2 linked regions of the Bradyrhizobium diazoefficiens genome follow. The protein of the gene in region 2 interacts with the protein of the main gene of each other region in a pairwise test. Links are inferred from orthologs where the notes say so. Each region holds a gene or a part of one and is shown on either strand. Other genes may lie near its edges.

What was found.
Region 1: the proteins of rplK (region 2) and JJB99_RS10600 interact in binary tests that used the Escherichia coli proteins (3 or more experiments, as listed by UniProt). The link is inferred for Bradyrhizobium diazoefficiens from one-to-one orthologs.

The regions. Positions count from the first base shown.
Region 1 is NZ_CP067100.1:2,243,222-2,250,323, forward strand. What follows is about bases 1,525-4,524. They hold JJB99_RS10600 (50S ribosomal protein L11 methyltransferase), read right to left. Parts: upstream 3,469-4,524; coding sequence 2,581-3,468; downstream 1,525-2,580. Other genes in these bases: JJB99_RS10590 (aminopeptidase P family protein), read right to left, coding at 1,525-2,088; JJB99_RS10595 (hypothetical protein), read left to right, coding at 2,274-2,453; JJB99_RS10605 (Flp family type IVb pilin), read left to right, coding at 3,631-3,786; JJB99_RS10610 (hypothetical protein), read right to left, coding at 4,043-4,276; JJB99_RS10615 (phytoene desaturase family protein), read right to left, coding at 4,352-4,524. In the rest of the region: more of JJB99_RS10590, read right to left, coding at 259-1,524; more of JJB99_RS10615, read right to left, coding at 4,525-5,962; JJB99_RS10620 (fused MFS/spermidine synthase), read left to right, coding at 6,202-7,102. UniProt on the Escherichia coli protein: Methylates ribosomal protein L11.
Region 2 is NZ_CP067100.1:3,399,046-3,406,103, forward strand. The notes cover bases 2,758-5,713. They hold rplK (50S ribosomal protein L11), read left to right. Parts: upstream 2,758-3,999; coding sequence 4,000-4,428; downstream 4,429-5,713. Other genes in these bases: secE (preprotein translocase subunit SecE), read left to right, coding at 3,118-3,309; nusG (transcription termination/antitermination protein NusG), read left to right, coding at 3,309-3,869; rplA (50S ribosomal protein L1), read left to right, coding at 4,435-5,127. In the rest of the region: JJB99_RS16115 (histidine phosphatase family protein), read left to right, coding at 1-357; JJB99_RS16120 (SDR family NAD(P)-dependent oxidoreductase), read left to right, coding at 427-1,194; JJB99_RS16125 (serine hydrolase domain-containing protein), read right to left, coding at 1,376-2,599; rplJ (50S ribosomal protein L10), read left to right, coding at 6,751-7,058. UniProt on the Escherichia coli protein: Forms part of the ribosomal stalk which helps the ribosome interact with GTP-bound translation factors.

The sequences.
Region 1 (7,102 bases), 1.2 Mb from region 2 along the record:
CGGTGTTTCGGAATGCAGCTATACGGATTCCGGGACTGTGATGATTGCAGCGCGATGATGGCCGATTGGGCGCTCGCTTCATTCCGCAAAACGGCGTCATCGCCCGCGAAGGCGGGCGATCCAGTACGCCGCGGCCGCTCCGCATACGTATTCTGCCTCCGGAATACTTGATTGCCCGCCTTCGCGGGGAATGACGGCGATATGTGGAGAAGCAGCATTGCGCTAATCGCGTAGGGCCATGCATCGCCCGGCCCGCGCTTACGCCGTCAGCTCCGCCGTCGCCTGGTCGAGCCACGCCTTCGTCGCCTCATCCAGCCCCTCGCGCACAGCGGCCCGGACGCGCGCGTGGTAGGCGTTGAGCCAGTCGAGCTCGTCGCGGCTCAGCATCGCCGTGTCGATCAGCCGGCGGTCGATCGGCGCCAGGGTCAGCGTCTCGAACGCGTTCATCGGCTTCTCGGCGCCCTTGATGTCGGCGGCGACCACCAGCTCGAGATTCTCGATGCGGATGCCGAAGCCGTCGGTCTTGTAATAGCCGGGCTCGTTGGACAGGATCATGCCGCGCTTCAGCGGCGTGGTGCCGAGCTTCGAGATCCGCGCCGGTCCTTCGTGGACGCTGAGATAGCTGCCGACGCCATGGCCGGTGCCGTGCTCGAAATCGATGCCGGCGGCCCAGAGATATTGCCGCGCCAGCGTGTCGAGTTGCGCACCGCTGGTGCCGTCCGGGAAGATCGCGCGCGCGATTGCAATGTGGCCGCGCAGCACGCGGGTGAAGCGGTCGCGCATCTCGGCCGTCGGTTCGCCCACCGCCATGGTGCGGGTGACGTCGGTGGTGCCGTCTTCATATTGCGCGCCGGAATCGATCAGCAGGAGGTCGCCGGGCGCGATGCGCCGGTTGCTCTTGCGGGTGACGCGGTAATGCACGATGGCGCCGTTCGGGCCGGTGCCGGAGATGGTCGGGAACGACACATCTTTCAGCGCACCGGTCTCGCGGCGGAACGTCTCCAGCGCCTCGACGGCGTCGATCTCGGTGAGCTTGCCGCTTGGCGCCTCGCGGTCGATCCATGCGAGGAAGCGGGCCAGCGCCACGGCGTCGCGGACATGAGCCGTCTTGGTGCCGGTGATCTCGGTCGCGTTCTTGACCGCCTTGAGCAGCGCGACCGGATCGTTGCCGCGCACCGGCTTGCCGCCGGCGCCCGCGATCAATCGGCTCAGCGCGTCGGCCGCCGTGGCATTGTCGAGCGCGATCGCGGCGCCGCTTCCAGCCAGCGCCATCAGCGTCGGAGCCATCGCATCGGGCTCGCGCACGTCGGCGGACTGCTCGAGATGGTCGCGCGTCAGGTTCGAGAGCTTGCGGCGATCGATGAAGATGGTGGGACGGCCGTCCTTCGGCACCACTGCATAGGACAGCGGCAGCGGCGTGTGCGCGACGTCGGCGCCGCGGATGTTGAAGGTCCAGGCGACGGCATGGCTGTCGGACAGCACCAGCGCGTCGACGCCGAGCTTGTCGATCTCGCTCCTGATCTGCGCAATTTTCGCGGCTTCGGCAACACCGGCATGTTGCAGGCCGTGCACCGCGACCGGGGCGAGCGGCGGCTGCGGCCGGTCGTGCCAGATCGCATCGACCGGATTGCTGTCGACGGCGACCAACTCGGCGCCGGCCTTAGTGCAGGCAGCAGCGAGGCGTTCGGCTGCCGCAGAAGTGTGCAGCCACGGATCAAATCCTAGGCGGTCGCCCGCCTTCAGATGCGCCGATAGCCAACTTTCCGGCGGCGGATCGATCAGCGATTCCACCGCCCAGGCCTTGGCGTCGACCTGCTTGGCGGCCTGGATGGTGTAGCGCCCATCGACGAACACTGCGGCCTCCTGCGTCAGCACCACGGCCAAGCCTGCCGAGCCGGTAAAGCCGGTCAGCCAGGCCAGCCGTTCTTCCGACGGGGGCACATATTCGTTCTGCTGCTGGTCGGCCCGGGGAACGACGAAGCCGGTCAGCTTGCGGCGGGCGAGCTCTTCGCGGAGCGCGGCGAGGCGCGCCGTCAACGCGACGCCGGCCTCGGGCTCCTCGAATGTCTGGAAATGCGCTTCGAACATGCGCTCAATCTAGGACCATGGGGATCGCTCCGCAATCCGGACGCATTTGCGTCGCATCTGGCATGGAGTGTGCTTGAAATATTCCATTCGAATTGAGTGGAGTTGGGGGATGCGGCAGTTGCGCTTCGTCCGGAGAACAGGGACATTCGAGCAGGTGGTTCATCGCAGCGGCGAGGGGACACACGATGCCAGCGTTCATGTTTGAGAAGATTTCGCCGCCGGTCCGCCGCGCTCCGGCCGCATCGAGCCCGAAGAAGCCGCGCGGCCTCATCAGCCAGATGATCGACCGTTTCGCCGAACGTCGCGCCCGGCGCGTCTTGCAGGGCGAGCGCGCGATGCGGCAGGACGAGAAGCGGGCGGAGTAGGGCGGAGTCTCGTGGGCAAAGGCGCGAAGCGCCGTGCCCACGATGCTTTCCGAATTCGCGGCCGGAATGGTGGGCAGGCTTCCGCCGTCTCTCTTTGAGCTATGGCGGACAAGTCGCTTTGCGCGCCCTACGAAAGCTTCCGCAGCAGCAGACTGCTCCACCCCTCGATCCGCAGATGCCTGAGCGGCGCGAGGCCGCGTGCGCGATAGGCGGCGATCACGGCGGGAGCCTGGTGGGTGAGCAGGCCGGAGAGGATGACGCGGGCGCCAGGCGCGAGGTGCCGCGCCATCGGACCCGCCAATTGCCTGAGCGGGTTGGCAAGAATGTTGGCCAGCACCAGGTCGAACGGGCCGCATCTGGCGAAATCGGGCGCGGCGAAGCCGGTGGCACGGATCACCCGGACGCAGGTGCCGACGTCGTTCAGGTCAGCGTTCTCGGCCGCCACCCGCACCGAGGGCGGGTCGATGTCGGAGGCCAGCACGGCACGATGCAGCGCCTTCGCCGCCGCGATGGCGAGCACGCCGGTCCCGGTGCCAAGGTCGAGCAGGCTCCGCGGCCGGGAACTCTTGAGGACATGGTCAAGCAACAGTAAACAGCCGCGGGTGGTGCCGTGGTGGCCGGTGCCGAAGGCGAGCGCCGCCTCGATCTCGATCTTGAGCTTGTTCGGCGCGACGCGGTCGCGGTCGTGGCTGCCGTGCACGACGAAGCGTCCGGCCGGCACCGGGACGAGATCTTCCAGGCTCGCCTTGACCCAGTCCTTGGCCTCGACGGTATCGAAGGCAAGGGTCGCGGCAATGCCAGTTCCTGCCGCGTTTGCAACGAGTTCGCGCAACAATTCCTGGTCCGGCGCCTCGGCGAAATGCAGCGTGACGTCCCATTGTCCGTCCGGCCGCTCGAACGCCGCGACGGCGGCATCGCCCTCGAAGAACACCTCGGTGAGCACGTCGACGACGTGTCGCGCCGCGGCCTCGTCGGGAAGCGAAAAGCTGGCACGGTGGGTGGGGGAAGGCTGCATCCTGGGGTTCCGTGGGTTCAATTTCTGGAACTTTCGTTCTCAATTTTCGTACAACTTGCGCTGCGCCGATTAACCTGACCTCAGGTTGTGGTCCGTAGATTTGCGGATGTTGGGGCTGACCAACACAGCTTGAAATGGAAATGGAGGCGAGTCTTGAAGCGCATGGTTTTGAAGTTCTGGTCCGATGAGTCCGGCGCGACCGCGATCGAATACGGCCTGATCGCGGCTGGTATCGCGTTGGCGATCATCACGGTGGTGAACAGCCTGGGCAGCACGATGAACGACAAGTTCGGTTCGATTAGCAGCTCCTTGAAGTAATTTCCGCCTCCCATTCCCAGCGGGGGCACCTTTCTTCATAGACAGCAGTTTCGACGACCGCCCGCACGGGGAATTGCCCCTGGCGGGCGAAGTCGTTTTGGGGGCGGTTCTCACAGGAAAGCCACAGCTTGTCCCGTGGTTTTCCCAACGCTGTCCACCGCCTTATCCCGCCGTCCGTCCCCCGGTTTTCCAGCGCCTTTTCAACCGGGTTTGCCCGACTGCCAACAAGCGGCGCCGCTGCCCTCTCCATAGTGTCTCAGTTCGAAATTTCACGGTCCCTGCGATCAGGAAAGGACTCGTAGGCCGTAACCATCCGGCTCACACAATCATCAAAATCTTTCCCTTTGGCGTCGGGATATAGTCCTTTGCACGTGCTCCAAGCGTCTCTGAAATGAGCGCTAAACTTCGGGTCAGGCTTGTTAGCTGTCAGCTTCAAAGCGAAGATGGCACCAAATATCAGCACCGCGGCGGCGATCGCGACTCGTTTCATTGCTGCGCCCCTCCCTTGCCAAGCACTGAGACACTACCGCCCTCTCACAGCTTTGTCCCCGGCCCATCCACAGACCTATCCACGGCTTCCGAACAGCGAGCGGTGATCCCGCAGGATCGCCTGCGCCGCGTTATGGCCGGGGGCGCCGGTGACGCCGCCGCCGGGATGGGCGCCGGAGCCGCAGTGGTAGAGGCCCTTGAGGGGCCCGCGGTAATCGGCGTGACCCAGCATCGGCCGGGCCGAGAACAACTGGTTCAAGCTCAGCGCGCCGTGGAAGATGTCGCCGCCGAGCAGGCCGAACTGCCGTTCGAGGTCGAGCGGCGAGAGGATCTGGCGGCCGAGCACGCTGGCCGCAAAGCCCGGCGCGTATTTATCCACCGTTGCGATCATGAGATCGGCGACCTCGTCGCGATGGTCGTCCCAGGATTTGCCGTCGGGAAGCTCCGGCGCGACGTGCTGGCAGAACAGGCTCGCGACGTGCTGGCCTTCGGGCGCCAGCGTGTCGTCGAGCGTCGAGGGAATCAGCATCTCCACCACAGGCTCTCGGCTCCACCCCCGCGCGCGCGCATCGAGATAAGCGCGATCCATGTAGGCAAGGCTCGGCGCGATGATGATGCCGGAGCTGAGATGATCGCCTTCGCCTGATAGCGCCGTGAAGGAGGGCAGACGGTCCAGTGCCACGTTCATGCGGAAGGTGCCGGAGCCGTTCTTCCAGTGCCTGATGCGGGCGAGGAAATCGGCGGGCAGGGCATCGGCTGCGATCAGCCGCGTATAGAGCAGCTTTGGATTGACGTTGGCTGCGACATACTTTGCGCGGATGGCGGTGCCGTTCTCCAGCACCACGCCGACGGCGCGGTCGCGCTCGATGATGATTTCGCGCACGCCGGCATCAAGGTCGATCGCGACACCGCGGCTCTGCGCGGCGCGGGCCATCGCCTGCGTGATCGCACCCATGCCGCCGATGGCGTGGCCCCAGACGCCCTTCTTGCCGTTCACCTCGCCGAAGGCGTGATGCAGCATCACATAGGCGGAGCCGGCGGCGTAGGGGCTGGCGTAATTGCCGACGATGGCGTCGAAGCCGAACAGCGCCCTGACGAGATCATGCTCGAACCGCTCGTCCAGCATCTCGCCGGCCGAGCGGGTGAAGAGATCGAGCAGGCTGCGGCTTTGCTCCAGCGTGAGCCCGCGCAGGATGTTGGCGCTCTGGAGCGCGTTCACGGCCTCGCGGATCGCAGCCGGGCCGAAACCATCGAGCAGGTTCGGCGGCGCGCGCAGCACGAACTGCCGGAGCACGTCGGCGATGTCTTCCAGCTCGCGCGAGAAATCATCGAGCGCGGCCGCATCATGCGCGCTGAGCCGCGCGACCGAATCCTTCGTCCGTCCCTCGCCGGTGAGGAGATACTTGCCATCGGACGCGGGCAGGAAATTCTGCGCGCGCCGCTCGACGATTCGCAGGCCCTGCTCGGCGAGACCGAGGTCGCGGATCACCTGCGGATTGAGCAGGCTCACGGTGTAGGCGGCGACCGAATTGCGGAAGCCCGGATGAAACTCCTCGGTGACCGCGGCGCCGCCGACCACCTTGCGGCGCTCGACGACGCGCACGCGCAGGCCCGCACTGGCGAGATAGGCCGCGCAAGTGAGGCCGTTATGGCCAGCGCCGATGATGACGACGTCGGTTTCGGTCATGAGAATTCGTGGCCCAGTCTACCGTCATTCCGGGGTTCGCGAAGCGAGAACTACGGTGCGTGCTTCCGCACCGGAGAATCTCGAGGTTCCGGGTTCGATGCCTTGCATCGCCCCGGAACGACATCTGTATATCAAGCATTCCCCACCGCAACATCACGCGCCTCTTTATTGCCCGTTCAGGCGCCGTGTGCTCCATTGCGCCCGTCCGGCGCCCGCCGGGGGTTTGAGCCGGAGCTTCCATGGATTCGATCCTGCAACCCGCCGCCACGGAGCAGCCGTCGTCATCGCGCAACCGGCTGCTGCTGACGGTCTACACTGCCGCGATCTTCGTCAGCGCATTGCTGCTGTTCTCGGTGCAGCCGCTGTTCACCAAGATGGTGCTGCCGCGGCTCGGCGGCTCGCCGGCGGTGTGGTCGGTGGCGATGGTGTTCTTCCAGTCGCTGCTGCTCGCCGGCTACGCCTATGCGCATCTGTTGATGCAGGTGAGAAACCGCATCGTTCCCGTCGTGGTGCATCTGGTGCTGCTGGTCGCGGCTTTCGCCACCCTGCCGCTCGGCATCGCCTCCGCCTATGGCGAGCCGCCGGCGTCGGGCTATGCGGTCTGGCTGCTCGGCCTGTTCGTGGTCTCGATCGGCCTGCCGTTCTTCGCGCTCGCCGCCAACAATCCGCTGCTGCAGGCCTGGTTCGTCCGCACCGGCCATCCCGCCGGGCACGATCCTTACTTTCTCTATGCCTCCTCCAACATCGGCAGCTTCCTTGCGCTATTGTCCTATCCCTTCCTGCTCGAGCCGATGTTCACGCTGCACACGCAGAACCGGCTCTGGACCGGCGGCTATGGCGTTCTGATCCTCCTGATCGCCGCCTGTGGCGTGCTGCTGCTGCGCTCGCCGAAGCTGCCCGTGGTCGATGCGCAAACCGAGGAGATGAACGCGCCGGCGCCAAGTCTCCTGACGCGGCTGCGCTGGATTTTCCTCGCCGCCGTGCCGTCCGGCCTGCTCATCGCGGTCACCGCGCACATCTCGACCGACGTCGCGGCGGCGCCGCTGCTCTGGGTGCTGCCGCTGTCGCTCTATCTGCTCACCTGGGTGGTGGTGTTCCAGTCGCGGCCGCTATTGCCGCACAAATGGATGCTGATGCTCC
Region 2 (7,058 bases):
AGCTGGTTCGCCGACATCAACGAGCCCGCGCCCGGCGGCGAAAGCTTCATGGATCTCTACAACCGCACGCGCCGCACCATCGAGCGGATCAATATCGAGGCGGCCGGCCAGGACGTGATCGCGGTCGCCCATGGCGGCACCATCAAGGCAGCGGTCGGACTCGCGCTCGGCGATCTGCCGGAGCAGGGGCTCGCGTTCGATATCGACAATGTCTCGGTCACACGGCTCGATTATTTTGCGAGTCCCGAGCGCAGCGTCTGGCGGCTGCCGATGGTGAACCAGCAGCCCTGGATCGCCGACGATGCGCATGCGGCGATGCATCAGCCGGCGGGGCCGGAAGTCAAGAAGCTCGCCTGAGCAATTGCGCGTTCGCGCGGACGCGGCGTAAGCTCCGCGCCAAATCAAATCGTACTCTGGGAGGAAAGCATGACCTTGTTCGACATGAAGGGGAAAGTCGCCGTCATCACCGGCTCGACGCGCGGCATCGGGCTTGCGATCGCCGAGCGCATGGCCGAGCACGGCGCCAAGGTCGTGATCTCCTCGCGCAAGGCCGATGTCTGCGACGAGGTGGCGAAGGGCATCAACGACAGATACGGCAAGGGCACCGCAGTCGCGATCGCCGCCAACATCTCGTCAAAGGAAAATCTGCAAAACCTCGTGGACGAGAGCAACCGCGCGTTCGGCAAGATCGACGTGCTGGTCTGTAACGCGGCGTCGAACCCGTATTACGGCCCGCTCGCCGGCATCTCCGACGATCAGTTCAGAAAAATTCTCGACAACAACATCGTCGCCAACAACTGGCTGATCTCGATGGTGGTGCCGCAGATGATCGAGCGCAAGGACGGCTCGGTCATCATCGTCTCCTCGATCGGCGGCCTCAAGGGCTCGACCATCCTCGGCGCCTACGCGATCTCCAAGGCCGCCGACATGCAGCTCGCGCGCAACCTCGCCTGCGAATACGGCAAGCACAACATCCGCGTGAACTGCATCGCGCCCGGCCTGATCAAGACCGATTTCGCGAAAGCGCTATGGGACAATCCGGAGAATTTGAAAGCCTCGACCTCGCGCTCGCCGCTGCTCCGCATCGGCATCCCCGACGAGATCGCGGGCGCGGCGGTGTTCCTGGGCTCCAAGGCCGGCGACTTCATGACCGGCCAGACCATGGTGATCGATGGCGGCGCGACGATCAGTTGAAGGAATTGCGCGAGAAGGGGCACGCGGCCGCTCAAAACACAGCTGTCATCGTCCGCGAAGGCGGATGATCCAGTACTCTGCGGCCCACATTGGAGAGCTCGCTCTCACCACATCTGCCGCGGCGTACGGGATGCCCCGCTTTCGCGGGGCATGACGGCGAGAGTGAAGAAACGGCGCCGCGTCACTCCACCGCCGCGTAAACCAGGTCCCTTACCAGCGTCCGCGTATAATCACGCTGGCCCGGGCCCTGGCTCATGAACACCACGAACAGATCCTCCTTCGGATCGATCCAGAAGAACGTGCCGGCAATGCCGCTCCAGAAATACTGGCCGACGCTGCCGGGGAACGGCGCGATACCGGCCTCGCGGCGCACGGCGAAGCCGAGACCGAAACCGTGGCCGGGCGACAGCAGCGTGCCGTTGGTCACGACATCAGGCCCGAGATGATCGGACGCCATCAGTTCCAGCGTCTTGCGGCCGATGATCCTGTTGCCGTCGAGCGTGCCGCCGTTGCGCAGCATCAGAACGAAGCGGGCATAGTCCATCGTGGTCGAGACCAGCCCGCCGCCGCCGGACTCCATCACCGGTTGCTCGAGCATGTTGAACAGCGCGACCTTGTCGCCGGTCCAGGGATCGGCCGCGAACGGCTCGGCGAGGCGGCCGGCGTTGGCTTCGCTCGTCGAGAAGCCGGTCTCAGCCATCTGAAGCGGCGCGAGGATGCGCTCCGCGAGGTACGCGCCGAGCGACTTGCCGCTGATGATTTCGATGATGCGGCCGAGGATGTCGGTGGAGCGGCTGTAGTTGAACTCGTCGCCGGGATGGCAGACGAGGGGGAAGCTCGCCACCAGCGCGGCATGCTCGGCATTGCTGATCTTGCGGCTGCGGACGCGAGACTCCTGGTAGAGCTTGTGCACGGGGCCGTCGCCTTGGTGCTCATAGGTGAGGCCCGAGGTGTGGCGGAGCAGGTCCTGCACCGTCATCGGCCGCCTGGCCGGAACCAGCTCCAGCTTGCCGCCGCTAACCACGCCCACCTTCTGGTCGGCGAATTCCGGGATGAACTTGGCGACGGGGTCGCCGAGTAGCAGATGGCCGTCCTCGACCAGCATCATGATGCCGACCGAGACGATGGGCTTGGTCATCGAGAAGATCCGGAAGATCGAATCAAGCGCCATCGGCGTCGAGCTCGCCGGGCTCTGCTTGCCGAGCGCCTCGAACCAGCCGACTTGGCCGCCCCTCGCCACCAGCACGGTCACGCCGGGCACGGTTCCCTTGTCGATCTCGCGTTTGAACGCGTCCGACATCGCCTCGAGGCGGAGCCGCGACAGGCCGAGTGCTTCGGTCTTCGCCTCGGGCAATGGCGGGGTTTTCGGCGCGGTTGTGGAAGATAGGGCGGCTGTCGCGGTCATGGGCGCTCCCGGTGGCTTTTTGTTGTCGGAAACGAACTGTGACCCAGAACGCGCGGCACAAACAAGCGAAGCCAGCGCGCTTCACCCTTGCAATCCGGCCGTCCCCTGTGCTTGAAAGCGCCCCTGATCCGCGTGGCGACGCGAGGGTCCACAGGAGTGTAGCTCAATTGGTAGAGCACCGGTCTCCAAAACCGGGGGTCGCAGGTTCGAGCCCTGCCACTCCTGCCAGTTAGCTGCCGGCTAACCCCTTGATCCCAAACTGTTCGACGGTGCCCGTCCAGAAGCCAAGGCCGACTGGCCGCACCCGTCCATCCTTGACCTTTGACCCCATCCGCAGTATCTACCCGACACTCGCTGCCGGCCCGCTGAGATGCGGATATCCGGCGCGGCTTTGAAATCCCCGAACAATCGAGCCCGATTTCCGGCTCATCCTTCGAGACAGAGGGCTGGGCCAACGGCGGCTGTTCGGAATCCCTGAAATTCAGTTGCGTCTGTCGACGGACGTTGGACATCAAGCGATGGCAGTCAGCCCGTTCAAGTTCTTGCAGGAAGTGCGCTCGGAGACCGCCAAGGTCACCTGGCCGACCCGTCGTGAGACCACGATCACCACCATCATGGTGTTCGTCATGGTCGCTGTGGCCTCGGTCTTCTTCTTCGCCGCCGACCAGATCATCCGCTACCTCATCACCTTCCTTCTGGGCATTCACTGATGGCAACAGCAGCCGCCGCAACCCAATCGTCCGACAAGCGCTGGTACATCGTCCACGCCTATTCGAACTTCGAGAAGAAGGTCGCCGAATCGATCCGCGAGCAGGCCAAGCAGCGCGGGCTCGAGGATCTGTTCGAACTGGTGCTGGTTCCGACCGAGAAGGTCACGGAAGTGCGCCGCGGCCGCAAGATCGATGCCGAGCGCAAGTTCTTCCCCGGCTACGTGCTGGTGAAGATGAAGCTGACCGACGAGGCGTTTCATCTGATCAAGAACACGCCGAAGGTCACGGGCTTCCTCGGCGCGGAAAACAAGCCGATGCCGATCTCGGAAGCCGAGGCCATGCGCATCCTGCACCAGGTGCAGGAGGGCGTAGAACGGCCGAAGGCGTCGGTGTCGTTCGAGATCGGCGAGAACGTGCGCGTGGCTGACGGCCCGTTCGCCTCGTTCTCGGGTGTGGTGGAGGAAATCGACGAGGCGCGCTCGCGCGTGAAGGTCGCGGTGTCGATCTTCGGCCGCGCGACGCCGGTGGAACTGGAATTCGGTCAGGTCGAGAAGGTCTGACCGGACGAGGCGCGAGGCTTTGGTCTCGCGCAACAAGAGGCCGTGGGAGGGAGAGGGCGGTCGCCAGCCGCATCCGACCCAGACCACGAACCTGAAACCGCCGGCCTTGCCGGCACAACAGGAGTGATACATGGCAAAGAAAGTGACCGGATACCTGAAGCTTCAGGTCCCGGCCGGTGCGGCGAATCCTTCGCCCCCGATCGGTCCCGCGCTCGGTCAGCGTGGTCTCAACATCATGGAGTTCTGCAAGGCGTTCAACGCCCAGACCCAGAAGGAAGAGAAGAACACCCCGATTCCCGTCGTGATCACGATCTACGCCGATCGTTCGTTCACGTTCGAGATGAAGACGCCTCCGATGTCCTACTTCCTCAAGCAGGCCGCAAAAATCCAGTCCGGCTCGAAAGCGCCGGGCCGTGACAAGGCCGGCAAGGTGACCAAAGCGCAGGTGCGCGAGATCGCCGAGAAGAAGATGAAGGACTTGAATTGCGACAGCATCGAATCGGCCATGAAGATGGTCGAGGGCTCGGCCCGTTCGATGGGTTTGGAAGTGGCGGGGTAATCGGTCATGGCAATCGGAAAGCGTTTGAACAAAGCCCGCGAAGGCATTGACCGTGAAAAGCTTTACCCCCTCGCGGACGCCATCAAGATGGTCAAGGAACGCGCGAAAGCGAAGTTCGACGAGACCATCGAGGTCGCGATCAATCTCGGCGTCGATCCGCGCCACGCCGACCAGATGGTCCGCGGCGTCGTGACCCTGCCGAACGGCACCGGCCGCACGCTCCGCGTCGGCGTGTTCGCCCGCGGCGCCAAGGCGGACGAGGCCAAGGCTGCCGGTGCCGACGTCGTCGGTGCCGAGGACCTGGTCGAGAAGGTGCAGAACGGCACGATCGAGTTCGACCGCTGCATCGCTACCCCCGACATGATGCCGCTGGTCGGCCGTCTCGGTAAGGTGCTGGGCCCGCGCGGCCTAATGCCGAACCCGAAGATCGGCACCGTGACCATGGACGTCACCGGTGCGGTGAAGGGTGCGAAGGGCGGCTCGGTCGAGTTCCGTGTCGAGAAGGCCGGCATCCTGCAGGCCGGCGTCGGCAAGGCCTCGTTCTCCGAGGAGAAGCTGGTCGAGAACATCAAGGCTCTGGCCGATGCTGTCTCGAAGGCGAAGCCGGCCGGCTCGAAGGGCACCTACATCCAGCGCGTTGCGGTGTCCTCGACGATGGGCCCCGGCGTGAAGGTCGAGCCGGGCACCATTCTCGGCTAAGTCTGGAAATTGCATGAGGCGAGGGGCGGAATTGGGCAACCGATTCCGCCCCTCGTCGTTTGTGGCGGCGTTGACCGGAAACAACAACAATGGCTGACAAGGTCCTGATCTATTCACGCTCCCGAAGTCGATGACGGCGCGCTTTGCCGAGCGGTTCGACCTGCTCGACACCGGTAGCAAGCCCGCGCGGGAGGTTTTCGCGGCCGAGGAGCTGAGCGACATCCGTGCGCTGCTGACGGCGGGCGGCACGCCGCTCGGCGCTGAGGCGATGGACTTCTTCCCAAAGCTCGGCGCGATCGTCTGCTACGGCACCGGCTATGACGGCGTCGACCTGAAAGCCGCCGCCGCGCGCAACATCGCGGTCGGGCACAGCCCCGGCGCCAATGCCGCCTCGGTGGCCGACCTCGCGATGTCGCTGATGCTGGCCACGACGCGGCGGATTTTGGTTGCCGACCAATATGTCCGCAGCGGCGACTGGGCCGCGTCGAAGCGATCGCCGATGATGCGGCCGCAGGCCGGCATGCCTGGCCGCCGCATCGGCGTCTTCGGCATGGGCGAGATCGGTCGCAAGATCGCCGCGCGCTGCGCCGCCTTCGAGAGCGAGGTCGGCTATTTCAGCCGCAGCCAATACGATCTGCCCTATCAATATTTCCCGTCGCTGGAGGCGCTCGCCGACTGGTGCAGCGTGCTGATGATCGCGGTCCGGGCAGGGGCGGAGACGCAGCACGTCGTCAATGCGGATATCCTGGGGCGCCTCGGCGCGGACGGCTATGTCGTCAACATCTCCCGCGGCTCGGTGATCGACGAGAAGGCCTTGGTCGCGGCGCTCACCGACAAGGCCATCGCCGGCGCCGGCCTCGACGTCTTCGAGAAGGAACCGCACGCGCCCGACGCGCTGACCGCGCTCCCCAACGTCGTGCTCGCCCCGCATATCGGCGGCCACACCCTGGACTCGCACGTCGCCATGCAGAACTGCGTGCTGGCGAACCTGACCGCATTCTTCGCGGGCAGGCCACTGCCTTATGAAGTCAAATCGGCCTGAATCGGCCCTTATCGGCCCGCCTGAACCCCCGCCGGCAACGGATTGGAACTGGTGTGAATTTTGCTCTTGGCAAGCAGGCAGAGAGGGGTTAAAGAACCGCTTCCGGACGTGCCGGCTTCGGCTGGCGCGTTCGTGCACGCATTCCGAAAACCTGACACGACAGGAGATCATTCCTTTTCAGGACGTCCGCAAGGATTTGCCCGAAAAGGAAAGAAAGTCCGTCGGCTGGTGGAGTGCGGGCAGAGGTCGGGCGGTTCGCCGGCTGACCTTGTCCTGTCCAAGACTGCAGGCGCCCGCGGGAATTTCGATTTCTCAACGGCTTAATCGCATGGCCTGCATAGACGGGTGAAGACCGGATTTCACTTCGCTCCCAGCTTTGACGGCTGGCTTCGCGAAACGGGTCTGGTTCGGACCTCGACACGCCGTGGGCCTTTAGGGGTTCCCGGAGGGCAGGCTTTGAATTGTCGTCTTGCCCGGCGTGTCCGAAGGGTTTTGGCCCCGAGGTTCAGGTTTGGGCGGGACGATGGGTGCAACCCGGCGGTCCCGCTTTCGCGATGACCGCCAACCGGAAAGAGCTTGCTGTGGAACGAGCGGCAAAGAAAGAAGCGGTCGAACAGCTCAACGGGGTCTTCAAGACCACGAGCGTCGCGGTCGTTGCTCAATATTCCGGCCTCACCGTCGCCCAGATGCAGAAGCTGCGCACGCAGATGAAGCAGGCGGGTGCCTCGGTGAAGGTCTCGAAGAACCGTCTCGCCAAAATTGCTCTTGAAGGCACTGACGTCGTTGCCATCGGCCCCATGCTGAAGGGGCCGACCGTGATCGCCACTTCGAACGATCCGGTAGCGGCGCCGAAGGTCGCCATCGAATTCGCCAAGGCGAACGAAAAGTT